One region of the Streptomyces sp. NBC_00400 genome, then DNA from elsewhere that is predicted to be linked to it. Evidence: riboswitches for the same ligand, from Rfam matches in the RefSeq annotation. Region 1 holds a riboswitch; each other region holds the start of a gene.

The links. Region 1 has a riboswitch for cyclic di-AMP ahead of OHS81_RS13650 (C40 family peptidase). Riboswitches for the same ligand answer to the same signal wherever they lie in the genome.
Region 2: linked by a shared signal. The riboswitch ahead of OHS81_RS19425 (M23 family metallopeptidase) and the one ahead of OHS81_RS13650 (C40 family peptidase) in region 1 are both predicted to bind cyclic di-AMP.
Region 3: linked by a shared signal. The riboswitch ahead of OHS81_RS08625 (M23 family metallopeptidase) and the one ahead of OHS81_RS13650 (C40 family peptidase) in region 1 are both predicted to bind cyclic di-AMP.
Region 4: linked by a shared signal. The riboswitch ahead of OHS81_RS22235 (transglycosylase family protein) and the one ahead of OHS81_RS13650 (C40 family peptidase) in region 1 are both predicted to bind cyclic di-AMP.

What each region holds. Positions count from the first base shown of each region.
Region 1 covers NZ_CP107940.1:3,127,971-3,131,171, reverse strand. Annotated here, with positions in the region: gene OHS81_RS13655 (hypothetical protein) at 1-194, shown strand, start outside; gene OHS81_RS13650 (C40 family peptidase) at 403-1,551, opposite strand; cyclic di-AMP (ydaO/yuaA leader) riboswitch at 1,560-1,743, opposite strand; gene pcrA (DNA helicase PcrA) at 2,034-3,201, shown strand, end outside.
Region 2 covers NZ_CP107940.1:4,455,162-4,458,362, forward strand. Annotated here, with positions in the region: gene OHS81_RS19415 (PP2C family protein-serine/threonine phosphatase) at 1-204, shown strand, start outside; gene OHS81_RS19420 (DUF2332 domain-containing protein) at 311-1,507, opposite strand; cyclic di-AMP (ydaO/yuaA leader) riboswitch at 1,800-1,946, shown strand; gene OHS81_RS19425 (M23 family metallopeptidase) at 1,958-3,040, shown strand.
Region 3 covers NZ_CP107940.1:1,969,827-1,973,027, reverse strand. Annotated here, with positions in the region: gene OHS81_RS08630 (M16 family metallopeptidase) at 1-1,140, shown strand, start outside; cyclic di-AMP (ydaO/yuaA leader) riboswitch at 1,351-1,506, shown strand; gene OHS81_RS08625 (M23 family metallopeptidase) at 1,519-2,298, shown strand; gene OHS81_RS08620 (GntR family transcriptional regulator) at 2,564-3,201, shown strand, end outside.
Region 4 covers NZ_CP107940.1:5,054,901-5,058,101, forward strand. Annotated here, with positions in the region: gene OHS81_RS22225 (cytochrome P450 family protein) at 1-133, shown strand, start outside; gene OHS81_RS22230 (transglycosylase family protein) at 431-1,369, shown strand; cyclic di-AMP (ydaO/yuaA leader) riboswitch at 1,621-1,792, shown strand; gene OHS81_RS22235 (transglycosylase family protein) at 1,800-2,471, shown strand; gene eno (phosphopyruvate hydratase) at 2,803-3,201, shown strand, end outside.

The sequences.
Region 1 (3,201 bases):
TGCTGGTCGGCCTCAACCAGGCCGAGGGCCACAGCCTCAACACCATCAAGCTCGGCATCAAGATGGCCGTTCTGGTGGTCATCCTGGCGCTGGTCTACGTCAAGCGGGACGACGAGAAGATCGCCCCGCCGCTCTTCGGCGCGGTCGGTGCGCTGACGGTGGCCAACATCTTCATCGCCGTGCTCTGGACCTGAGCGGAACGGCGGACACCCCGGGAGCCGGGCTCGGGGCGCAGGCCACAACGGTGAACGCCCGGAAGCAGGGCTCCGGACGCCGACGCACAAGCTCCCCAAACGGCACACCGCGCGGTCATCGCACTCCTCATCCGGAGGCGACGGCCGCGCGGTGGCGTGTGGGGGGTGGCCGTGGGGGGTGGCCTGAAGGGGGAGCGGGGGCCGGGCCTCAGCCCGGGCGGACGCTCCCGTAGATCGGCATGTAGTAGATCGACTCCTCCCGGACGTTGGCGCCCGGGTGCGGGGCGTGGATCATCTTGCCGCCGCCTATGTACATGCCCACATGACTGATGTCGTCATAGAAGAAGACCAGGTCACCGGGCTTGAGGTCCTTGGTGGCGACCCGCTGGCCGGTCTTGACCTGGTCCCAGGTGGTCCGCGGCAGATTGACTCCGGCCGCCTTCCACGCCGCCTGGGTCAGCCCCGAGCAGTCGTACGAGCTGGGTCCGGTCGCGCCCCACACGTACGGCTTGCCCATCTGGGCGCGGGCGAAGGCGAGCGCCTTCTCGGCCTGGGTGGAGGACGAACCGCCGGTCGAGCCGCCGCTGTCGGCGCCGCCACCGGTCTGGCCGCCGGACGTGCCGCTCCCGTCCTGCTGCTGACGCTCCCGCTCCTGCTGCTTGCGGGCCTCCTCCTCGGCCTTGCGCTTGGCCGCCGCCTCCTTCTGGCGCTCCAGCTCCGCCAGCCGCGCCTTCTCCTGTGCGGTGAGCTCGGACAGCAGCTGCCGGGCCTCGGCCAGCTTCTGCTGGACGGACTGCTTGGACTCCTTGAGCGAGGCCTGTGACGTCTGCAGCCGCTCCAGGTCGCGGGTCGCCTCCGCCCGCTGCCGGGCGGCGGCGGCCTGCTGCTCCTGGTATTCGGAGACGGCCTCCTTCTGCCGCCCGGTCAGCCGCTCCATGAGGTGGCTGCGGTCGAAGAACTGCTGCGGGTCCTTGGCGAGCATCAGCTGCGCCGTCGGGTTCATGCCGCCGGTGCGGTACTGCGCCGCGGCGAAGGCGCCCAGCCGGCGCCGGGCGTCGTTCATCTTCTCGGCCCGCTCGGCGGCGGCGTCGAGCAGTCCGTCGACGCGGTGACGCTGGCCGTCGGTGTGCTCCTTGGCGGCGTTGTACTTCTGGGTGGCCACCTCTGCCTGGTGGTAGAGGCCGTCGACCTTCTGCTTGACCTCTTCGACGGTGGGCTTGGGCGCCCGGGGGGCCGCGTCGGCGGACTGCGAGAGCAGCGTGGCCGAGGCGAGGGCGGCGGTGGTGAGCCCGACCGCCGTACGGCGTCCTCCGGGCGAGGTGAGAATGCTGGTGCGCGGCTTGCGGTGCGACGCCAAGGCCGGCGACTCCTTCCGTGGACCGCCTACCGGGTTAGCTGTCGGGTTCGGGCGGTGTCGCTGACGGAAGGCTTGCCCTACGGTCCGGATGTCCGCCGACGACGGCTGTCCGGATCGATTCACCCCGGTGGTGCTGGTGGGTCCCCGGCTCCGGGTGCCCGAGGGCAGGGCCGGACTCGGCGTGGGCGGCCCGTGCGGACGCTGTCGTCCACGGGGAGGCGGGCTGCCTGAGCGAGGACGTTAGCCAACTCGTGTGGCTCCTGTGAAGGCTGATGTTCGATATGCCCGAAACCTTTTTGTGACCTGAACGCGATGCGGGGGTTGTCGTGACAGATGTCGGATTCGGGTAGACGAGCCGCCGACCGGTTTGTGCCGGCCCCGGACGCCTGACCTGCCGCGGTGCCGCGGCCCGCGGCGAAAGCGGGCCGCAATCGGCTACTGGGCCGCGGACTGTCAGTGCGGCGGCCTAGACTCGGTGGGCGATGAGCAGCCTCTTTGACGACAGCTTCCTGGCGGACCTCGGCCCCAAGGGCGAGGAGGAGCAACCCCCGCCTCCCGAGGACGAGCACGGCCCGGCCCCCGAGGAGATCCCCGCCGACCTCTTCGGCGGGAGGTTCGACGCGCCCGCGCCCAGAGAGGCGTACTACCGCGACGGCGCCGCCCGTCCCGTCCTCGACCCGGCGACGCTGCTGGAAGGGCTCAACGACGAGCAGAAGGCCGCCGTGGTGCATACGGGCGGCCCGCTGCTGATCGTCGCCGGCGCCGGCTCCGGCAAGACCCGGGTGCTCACCCACCGCATCGCTCATCTGCTCGCCGAGCGCCATGTCCACCCCGGCCAGATCCTCGCGATCACGTTCACGAACAAGGCCGCCGGCGAGATGAAGGAGCGCGTCGAGGAGCTGGTCGGCCCGCGCGCCAACGCCATGTGGGTCTCCACCTTCCACAGCGCCTGCGTCCGCATCCTGCGCCGCGAGTCCAAGAAGCTGGGCTTCACCTCCTCCTTCTCCATCTACGACGCCGCCGACTCCAAGCGCCTGATGGCCCTGGTCTGCCGCGATCTGGACCTGGACCCCAAGCGCTACCCGCCCAAGTCCTTCAGCGCGAAGATCTCCAACCTCAAGAACGAGCTCATCGACGAGGAGGCCTTCGCGGGGACGGCCGCCGACGGCTTTGAGAAGACCCTCGCCGAGGCGTATGCGATGTACCAGGCACGGCTGCGCGAGGCCAACGCCCTGGACTTCGACGACATCATCATGACCACGGTCAATCTGCTCCAGGCCTTCCCGGATGTCGCCGAGCACTACCGCCGCCGCTTCCGCCATGTCCTCGTCGACGAGTACCAGGACACCAACCACGCCCAGTACACCCTCGTCCGCGAGCTGGTCGGCCCCGCCGAGACCGCCGCCGAGCTGTGCGTCGTCGGTGACGCCGACCAGTCGATCTACGCCTTCCGCGGTGCCACGATCCGCAACATCCTCCAGTTCGAGGAGGACTACCCGGACGCGACGACGATCCTGCTGGAGCAGAACTACCGCTCCTCGCAGACGATCCTGTCCGCCGCCAATGCGGTCATCGAGCGCAACGAGAACCGCCGTCCCAAGAACCTCTGGACCGACGCCGGCGCCGGCCCCAAGATCACCGGCTATGTCG
Region 2 (3,201 bases), 1.3 Mb from region 1:
CTGCTGTTCTTCACCGACGGGGTGACCGAGGCCAGGGACCTGCTGGGCCGCTTCTACCAACCGGCGAGCAGACTGCGCGGCCGTCGTTTCCCGGGTCCTGACGCCCTCCTGGACACGCTCGTCGAGGATGTCGCACGGCATACGGGGGGCGCACCGGCCGACGACATGGCCCTGTTGGCGGTGCAGCGGCCGATGAGGGCGTAGGGAGAACGTAGGGAGGGCCGTAGCCCCGGCACACTCGTCATGCCCTGCGGCAGGCCGTAGGGAAGACCCTAGGGAAGGCCCTAGGAGTGGTCCCTACGTCAGGTCCCTACGCCAGGCCCTGCGCCGCGCCCTCCGTCCCCGGGAGCCGGTGCAGGCTTTCACCGTGCGGGCCGGTGAGCGCGACCGGGCGCTCGTCCAGGGCGAGGGTCAGCAGCCGGGCCTCGTCCGGGTGCGGCGAACGGTGCGCCGGTGCGGGGATCCAGGGCAGGACGGAGGGGTGCTCGTGGGAGATCCAGTGCCCGCCGCCGGGCCGTCCGCGCAGCAGCGACCGTACGAGATGCGCGAACTCCTCGCGGCGGGCGGGCGCGAGGTCGGCCAGCGCGGCGCTGTGGAAGATGACCAGCGTCGCCCCGGGCGGCGCCTCGGCGGTGAGCGCGGGCAGTTCGTGGAGCAGATCGCCGCGCACCAGCCGTGGCCGCGGCGCCGGCCGTACCGCCTCGACGGCTGCGGACAGCCGCGCGGCCCGCTCCTCGTCGCCCGGCCATACGAGCGCCTGCAGCCAGCGCAGATCGTCCGGGTCGGCGGCCGGGTCGAGCGGGTCGAGGCCGATGCCGGCCCGCCAGACGATCTGCGGCATCCGGTCCCGGCCGGGCAGCTCGTCGGCCGTCCACCCCGTACGGCACTCCAGCACCAGCGGACTCTCCGGCGCCCCTGCTTCCGCCCCTGCTTCCGCCTCTGTCTCCGCCTCCGCCTCCGCCTCTGCCTCGGTGCGACGGGCGCCGCTTCCCCCGTCGTCCCCGTACGGGCGCAGGTAGCGGTAGCGATAGCGGTCGGGATGCAGACACAGCCCCGCCGACGTGCCGACCTCCAGCAGCGCCAGCGGCTGCGGCAGGCGGGCGAGCAGCGGCAGCAGCGTCGCGCAGTGGGCCGGTTCATCGGTCCGGGGCGAGCGCTGCATGATCACCGCGCGCACCTCGTTCCAGTGCCGTACGGTCCACTCGCGCCAGCGGCCGTACGCCGTTTCGCCGCGCGGCCCGAGCTCGGCGTGCGGGCCGTCGAGATAGCGGACGGCGGCGAGCAGAAGCTCCGGCCGCTGTGCGCCGCCGGCCGGCAGCGACCCCGACAGCAGATCGCAGAGCTCCGGGTCCTGGCTGATCCGCGCGCTCAGCTCCTCATGCGCCGCGGACCGCCCCCGCGCCTGGCGCCAGGAGAACTCCCGGTACCGCTCCGCCAACCCCCATGTGCCGACAACGGCGCGCTCGACGTGACGGGTGTTCCCGGTGTTCCCGACGTTGACGGCCATGATCCGACGTTACTGCTCTCACGTTCCGTAACCGAGGGGCACCCCTCCGCATAACGACTGGTGCACAATCGCCGCGAGATCGTTTAGGAGTGGACGGTCAACTCGCCCGGTTTGTGGCCGTGCTGGCCGAAAAAGTCCACGCCAAAGCTCCTGCGAAGCCGCTACGAAATCCCGGGAAGGCTTGGAATCCGACTGCGTTCTCTATTACTGTCCGATAACGCAGCGCGGTCGTCCCAGCCGTCGCAAGAGGCGGCACCGTGCGCAGACGCCGAATCCCGCACGCGCTTTTCACGCACCTCCAGCACCTCGAACTGCACCAAGGGAACCGGGGAACCACTTCCTTGGGGTGAATCGGACGCTCTCCGCCAGCGGGCGCCCGTAGGAGACCTTCCTGCTCCGAACCCGTCAGCTAACCCGGTAGGCGAGAAGGAAGGAAAGGAGAGCGCCCCCGTGGCGTCCAACAGGCCTGCCCCCGAGGGTCCGTCCGCCTACGACCTCGATGACCGAGGTGCCTTCCCGGGCCCCGGTGATGCGGACAACATCAAAGACGGACCGTGGGAGGAATGGAATCCCACCGAGGATTCCGTCCGCTCGGTCCGCGGCAAGCACCGGGTGGCCAAGCAGCGCGGCGGCGGGCTCGCCCGCGGTGGCACGGTCCTGGGCGTCGGCGTCATCGCGGCGGTCGGTGCCGGCGGAATGGCCACGGCCGAGGGCCGCCCTCCGGTTCCGATCTCGATGCCCGACGTCGGCGGAATGGCCGACGACCTCGCCGACAAGCTGCCGGACGCCAAGTCGCTCCCCGGCGTCGGTGACCTCATATCGGACGCGGGCACAGACTCGGACACGGCTTCGGACTCGGACGCGGGCACGGCCTCGGACTCGGGCTCGGAAGCCGGCGAGGCGCTGCGCAGCCGCATCCTCCAGCAGGCCGACGCGCAGCAGGGCGCCGCCGAGCAGGAGGCCCGTGAGGCCGCCGAGCACACTGCTGTCCAGACGGCCGCGAAGGCAGCCGACGCCCACCAGAAGTCGGCCGAAAAGGCCGCAGCAGCCAAGAAGGCGGCCGAGTTGGAGGCCAAGCGCGAGGCCGAAGAAGCGGCCCGTCAGAAGGCGGAGGCCGCCCGCCTCGCCAAGCTGGCGAAGAACTTCATCGCTCCGGTCTCCTCGTTCACGCTCACCGCGAGCTTCGGCCAGGCCGGCGACCGCTGGGCCGCGGACCACACCGGGCAGGACTTCGCCGCGCCGACCGGCACGCCCGTCAAGGCCGTGCACTCCGGCACCATCACCCAGGCCGGCTGGGCCGGCTCGTACGGCTACCGCATCGTCCTCACCCTCGACGACGGCACCGAACTCTGGTTCTGCCATCTGTCCTCGATGGTGAAGACCTCCGGCAAGGTCAGCACGGGCGATGTCATCGGCCGCGTCGGCGCCACCGGCAATGTCACCGGCCCGCACCTCCACCTGGAGGTGCGCCCCGACGCCGGCGATCCGATAGACCCCATGCCGTGGCTGCGCGATCACGGCATCAAGGTGTGACGCATGGCCTTCAGCGTGTGACGCGCGGTCTCGACGTGTGAGGCACGGCCTCAACGGGCGTATGCCGGACGGAAGTTGGCGTCCGGGGGGGCCGGGGGGTGTCCCGGGGCGTCGTGGGGTGCCGGGAGCGTTCAAGGGGAGCGTTCGAGGGGAGCGGAAGG
Region 3 (3,201 bases), 1.2 Mb from region 1:
TTCGCCGCCGAGCTGGAGCGCTGCGGCGCCACCCTGGACGCGCACGCCGACCACCCCGGCGTACGGGTCTCCCTGGAGGTGCCGGCGTCCCGGCTGCCGCGTGCGCTCGGCCTGCTCGCCGACGCGCTGCGCGCTCCCGCCTTCCCGGAGAGCGAGGTCGAGCGGCTGGTGCGCAACCGTCTCGACGAGATCCCGCACGAGCTCGCCAACCCGGCCCGGCGCGCGGCGATGGCGCTGTCCAAGGAGCTGTTCCCGGCCACGTCCCGTATGTCACGGCCGCGCCAGGGCACCGAGGAGACCGTCGGACGCGTCGATGCCGCGGCCGTCCGTGCCTTCTACGACGCCCATGTACGGCCCGCCACGGCCACTGCCGTCATCGTCGGTGACTTCACCGGGGTCGACCTGGACGCCGCGCTCGCCGAGACGCTCGGCGCGTGGCGCGGCTCGTCGGCCGAGCCGCTGAAGGCCTCCCCGATCGTCGCCGACGACACCGGCCGCGTGGTGATCGTGGACCGCCCCGGCGCCGTCCAGACGCAGCTGCTCATCGGGCGTATCGGCGCCGACCGGCACGACCGGGTGTGGCCCGCGCAGGTCCTCGGCACGTACTGCCTGGGCGGCACCCTCACCTCCCGTCTGGACCGTGTTCTGCGCGAGGAGAAGGGCTACACGTACGGGGTGCGCGCCTTCGGCCAGGTGCTTCGCTCCACCGCTCCCACGTCCCCCGAGGGGGCCACGGGTGCCTCGCTGCTCGCCATCAGCGGTTCGGTGGACACCGCCTCCACCGTCCCGGCGCTCGACGACCTGTGGAACGTGCTGCGCACCCTTGCGGCAGAGGGGCTGACGGACGCCGAGCGGGATGTCGCCGTACAGAACCTCGTCGGGGTCGCGCCGCTGAAGTACGAGACCGCGGCAGCCGTCGCCGGCACCCTCGCCGACCAGGTGGAGCAGCACCTGCCGGACGACTTCCAGGCGCAGCTGTACGTCCGCCTCGCGGAGACCGGCACGGTGGAGGCGACCGCGGCGGCCGTCAACGCCTTCCCCGTGGACCGGCTGGTGACGGTCCTGGTGGGCGATGCGGCGCAGATCGCCGAGCCCATCAAGGCGCTGGGCATCGGTGAGGTGACGGTCGTCAGCGGCTAGTCCGTCATGTGACGGCAGGTCACATATCGACAAAGCAACTCCCGTGGCGGTGGTCCGCCACGGGAGTTGCCGTATGTCCGGTTTATTGCGGCCGGTGCCTCGGTTCTTGTGGCATCCCGCACAAAAATGCGGATCTGTTTGCCGATTGAAAGTTGCCCCGTTTAGCGTCGGTCCGGCTGTTCGTCACAAGTCCGCCACAACCGTGGCACCGGACAGTCATCGCCGAGTCCCCGTACGGCGCGAGCTAGGGGAGCCGGGGACCCAGAGTCCCTTGGGGTGAATCGGACTCCCCTCCGGAGGAGCCCGTAGGAGACCTTCCTGCTCCGAACCCGTCAGCTAACCCGGTAGGCGAGAAGGAGGGAAAGGACAAGCCAGTACATGGCGTTCATCCGTGCCACCGGGAAGCACCGTCGTACGAGCCGCCCCGTTCGGACGACCCGCAACATCGCCGGCATAGCCACCCTCGCGGCCGGCGGCGTGGTCGCCTCCGTGGCCTCGCCGGCGCTGGCGGCCACGGACGAGGCCCGCGCCCACGACACCGGTCTGCAGCATGCCGTGGTGCTCGGTGACGAGCTCGCCCACCACGTCGCGGCCCAGGCCGACGAGCAGCAGGCCGAAGCGGAGGCCGCGGCGGCGAAGGCAAAGGCCGAGGCCGTGGCCAAGAAGCAGGCCGAAGAGGCCAAGCGGCGCGTCGAAGCCGCCCGCAAGGCCAAGGAGCGCGCCGCCCGCGAGGCGGAGCGCAAGCGTCTCAACACCTTCGTCGCCCCCGTTGCCGACTCCTACGTGTCCACCTCGTACAAGGCCTCCAGCGGTCTGTGGTCCTCCGGCAGCCACACGGGCATCGACTTCCACGCCGCCTCCGGTACCTCCGTCCACGCCGTCGGCACGGGCACCGTCGTCGAGGCCGGCTGGGGCGGTTCGTACGGCAACAACATCGTGATCAAGATGAGCGACGGTACGTACACCCAGTACGGTCACCTGTCGTCGCTCGGCGTCTCGGTCGGCCAGCACGTCACCCCGGGCCAGCAGATCGGCCTCTCCGGCGCCACCGGCAACGCCACCGGCCCGCACCTGCACTTCGAGGCCCGTACCGGCGCCGACTACGGCTCGGACATCGACCCGGTCGCGTACCTGCACTCGCACGGCGTCAACGTCTGATCTTCCGCCTCGCCCGCCCGCGCTCCTCACAGAGGCCGCGTCGCGCCGAGCCTCCGCCCGAAGCCCCGGCTCCACGGCCGGGGCTTCGGCGTATCCGGCGCCGCGGCCGGTGTGCAGGGGATATGCCGTGCCCTCCCGCCGACTTCCGGCCAAAAAATTTCCATGAATAACCGGAGCCCGGCGAAAATCCGTTCCGGTCGAATAGAGTCACGGAAAAGGCGCCGACCGGCGGCGTTTCCAGGGGATTAAGGCGGAGGCACGGAAGATGCGAGGCCATATTTCCGCTCATGCGGTATGCACGGCGATTCGCGATGACATTGTCTCCGGTGCGCTGGCGCCGGGGAGCCGGCTGATCGAAGAGATCCTTGCGGCCCGGTACGGCGTCTCCAGGGTGCCGGTCCGTGAAGCGCTGCGGACTCTGCAGTCCGAAGGGTTTGTCACCACCCGCCACCACGCGGGCGCCTGCGTCGCCGAGCCCACCGAGCAGGAGGCCGCCGATCTCCTCGACGTCCGCGCGCTGTTGGAGCCGCTGGGTGCCGCCCGTGCGGCCGCCCGCCGTAGCCCGGCCCACCTCAAGGTGCTCCGCGGCCTGGTACGGCTCGGCCGCGAGCGGGCCCGTCACGGCAGCCCGGCGGATCTGCGCCAACTGGACGGCTGGTTCCACGAGACGCTGGCCCAGGCGGTCGGCAGCCCCAGTCTGACGGCGCTGCTGACCCAGCTGCGGCGCAAGATCGAGTGGATGTATGCCGTGGAACTGCCCGCCCGCACGGGGGAGTCGTGGGACGAACACGGCGCGGTGCTGGACGCGGTGGCCCGGGGGGATGCGGAACGGGCCCGTGCTCTGATGGCGGCTCATGTCGAACACTCACTCCCGGTGTACCGGCTCCGACGGCCCGCCAAGAC
Region 4 (3,201 bases), 1.9 Mb from region 1:
GCTCCCGGACCTCCGGCTCGCGGCGGAACCGGACGCCTTGCGCTGGCGTGGCGGGCTCATCATGCGCGGACTGCGGTCGCTGCCGGTGGAGTTCTCGCCCGAACGCCCTGACCAGCAACAAGGGCAGAAGTGACAGAGAGTCAGGTGCGTGACCTTCGCGTGATCTGCACTACACCGACTTGTGACTACCCGTGACCCCGGCTACCTTTCCACCGACGATCGACGGGCTTCACCCGATCGGCCGAAGCGGTGATGTGGGGGACCGGTGTAACGGTGCGCCTCGTGCGCGTCGGCCGGGCGGGTGCCCGTCGAGCAGCTCGCAGAGCTCGTCGTACAACTCAACCGCCGCGCGAAAGGCATCCGCATGCGTTCCGGGAACGGCCGACATCGTCGACCCCGCCAGGCACCGGCCATCTTTGTCACGGCGGGAGTGACCGGCGCAGGTTTCGCCCTGCCGCTGCTCGCCGCGAGTGGCGCTCACGCCGCCGACACCGCGACCTGGGACAAGGTCGCCCAGTGTGAGACCGGCGGCGTCTGGAGCGCGGCTTCGGGCAACAGCTACTACGGCGGGCTGCAGCTCACCCAGGAGATGTGGGACAGCTACGGCGGCTCGGCCTACGCCTCGCGTCCCGACCTCGCCAGCCGCTCCCAGCAGATCGCGGTGGCCGAGTCGATCCTCGACCACCGCGGCCCGGACGTCTGGTCGGGCTGTGCGGTGAGCGCCGGTCTGGCCAAGGACGGCCAGGCGCCGGAGGTCGACCCGGGCAGCGTCGCCACCCCCTCGCCCGACCCGTCGGACGACGGCGGCTCCCCGGACCCCTGGGACTCGTCCGGCAGCCCTGACGCGTCCGGCTCCGCCGGGGCACACGACCGGCCCGGCGACGAGCCGTCCGATCCGACGCCGTCGCCCGACGCCTCGGACTCCGCCGGAACGCACGAGCCCGGCGACGAGGCCTCGGGACCGGCGACGCCGGGCGGCCGGGCCGATGACCCGTCCGATGACCCGTCGCGGCCGGCCGACCCGTCCGCCGATCCGTCCGAGGGCGGCAGCCGTACGGACACCTCCGGCACGCCGCGGGAGACGCCCGCGAAGGGCAAGCACCGCGGCGGTGCGGGCGGCGAGGGCGCCGACGACGGCGGCAGGTCCGGCGGCCGGCACGCCTCGCGGGGTGACGCCGAGCGCACCGGCCCGGCGGCCGACGGCGACTACACCGTGCGCCCGGGTGACACGCTGTCAGCCATCGCCTCGGCCCACCGGCTGTCCGGCGGCTGGGCCGCGCTCTACGACCGCAACGAGGGCGTCATCGGCTCCGACGCGGACCTGATCAAGCCGGGCCAACTGCTCGATCTCGGGCACTCCGCGGGGTAATTCGCCGCCGTTCGACCGCTTTTGGGAAAGTGAGACAAGGGTCTCGTTGACTCGGGTGAACCCCGGTATGTGCCGCCTCGGCAAACCGGGGTTCACCTGCGGGTATGTGACCTACTCGTGATCAAAAGCGGTCAACTTGGTCCAGATGATGGGGTTTGAACCCCAAGCCCATTACTGCTTAACGTCAGGACCGCTCGCCAAAGCGGGCCCTTTGATCACACGCCGAATCCTGCCGGTGATCGGAGGCACTTGACGCGCAAGCGCCGAAGGCAGGAGCGGGGGAACCAAGGTAAGTGCCGGCCCCGCCCGTGAAAGCGGGCCAACCGGCTTGGGGTGAAGCCACGTGCGTCACGCGCACGCGGCCGGGCGATTCTCACAGCCCGAACCCGACAGCTCACCTCGTAGGCGTCGGTGAGGAAACGAACCAACCATGCTGATCATCAAGGGCAAGCACCGTCGTCCGTCCAAGGCCGTCCGCGTCGCCACCCTCGCCGGCATCGCCGGTGCTGCCGTGGCCGTCCCGCTGATGGGCGCCACCTCCGCCTCCGCCGCCTCCGTCTCCACCTGGGACAAGGTCGCCCAGTGCGAGTCCGGCGGCAACTGGTCGATCAACACCGGTAACGGCTACTACGGTGGCCTGCAGTTCTCCAACTCCAGCTGGGCCGCCGCCGGTGGCACCCAGTACGCCGCGCGCGCCGACCTGGCCAGCAAGTCCCAGCAGATAGCCGCCGCCGAGAAGCTTCTCGCCATCCAGGGCCCGGGCGCCTGGTCCTGCGCCGGCGCCGGCAACCTGACCTCCGGCGGCCCCGCGGCCGACGTCGACACCTCCGGCTCCGCGCAGACCAAGTCCGCGCCCCAGCAGGACCAGGGCTCCGCCAAGGCCGAGACGAAGAAGGCCCCGGCCGCCCCCGAGCAGCACGCCTCGCGCTCGACCGAGCGCAAGTCCATGGGCCACGGCAACTACACCGTCAAGGCGGGCGACACCCTCGCCAAGATCGCCAAGGCGCACGGCACCGACTGGAAGTCCGTCTACAAGGCCAACAAGTCGGTCATCGGCGGCAACCCGAACCTGATCTTCCCGGGTCAGAAGCTCAACGTCTGAGTCTCCCCTCACCGGAATCAGGCGGGCCCGAGCGGCGAGCCCCCTTCCCGTGTGAGACCTCTGTGAGACCGCTTCCTGTGTGAGTCCGCCCCGCCCGGCGCGCCCTTCCCCCAGCGCGTCGCGGCGGGGCTTCTCTCGTCCGGCGCCGTGACCGGACCGCCGCAGCCGAGGCGGCTGCACGCCCGTGACCGGCGACGTTCCAGGTTTTTTCCCGTTCCGCGAACAATGCCGCTAAATGCCCCGCGAACTGGGCCTTTGGGAAGTTTTCCGGGCTGTTCCGTCCCACGGAGCGGGCCAAGGGCGGGTGGACGCACCCCGGGCCGTTAGGCTCATGCGCAGAACGCCAGACACCCACGAAGGAGACAACGTGCCGTCGATCGACGTCGTCGTAGCCCGCGAAATTCTCGACTCGCGAGGTAATCCCACGGTCGAGGTCGAGGTCGGCCTCGACGACGGCAGCACCGGCCGTGCCGCCGTGCCGTCCGGCGCCTCCACCGGCGCCTTCGAGGCCATCGAGCTTCGTGACGGCGACCCGAACCGCTACCTGGGCAAGGGCGTGGAGAAGGCCGTCCTGGCCGTCATCGAGCAGATCGGCCCGGAGCTCGTCGGCTACGACGCCACCGAGCAGCGGCTGATCGACCAGGCCATGTTCGACCTGGACGCCACCGACAACAAGGGCTCGCTCGGCGCCAACGCCATCCTCGGCGTCTCCCTCGCCGTCGCGCACGCC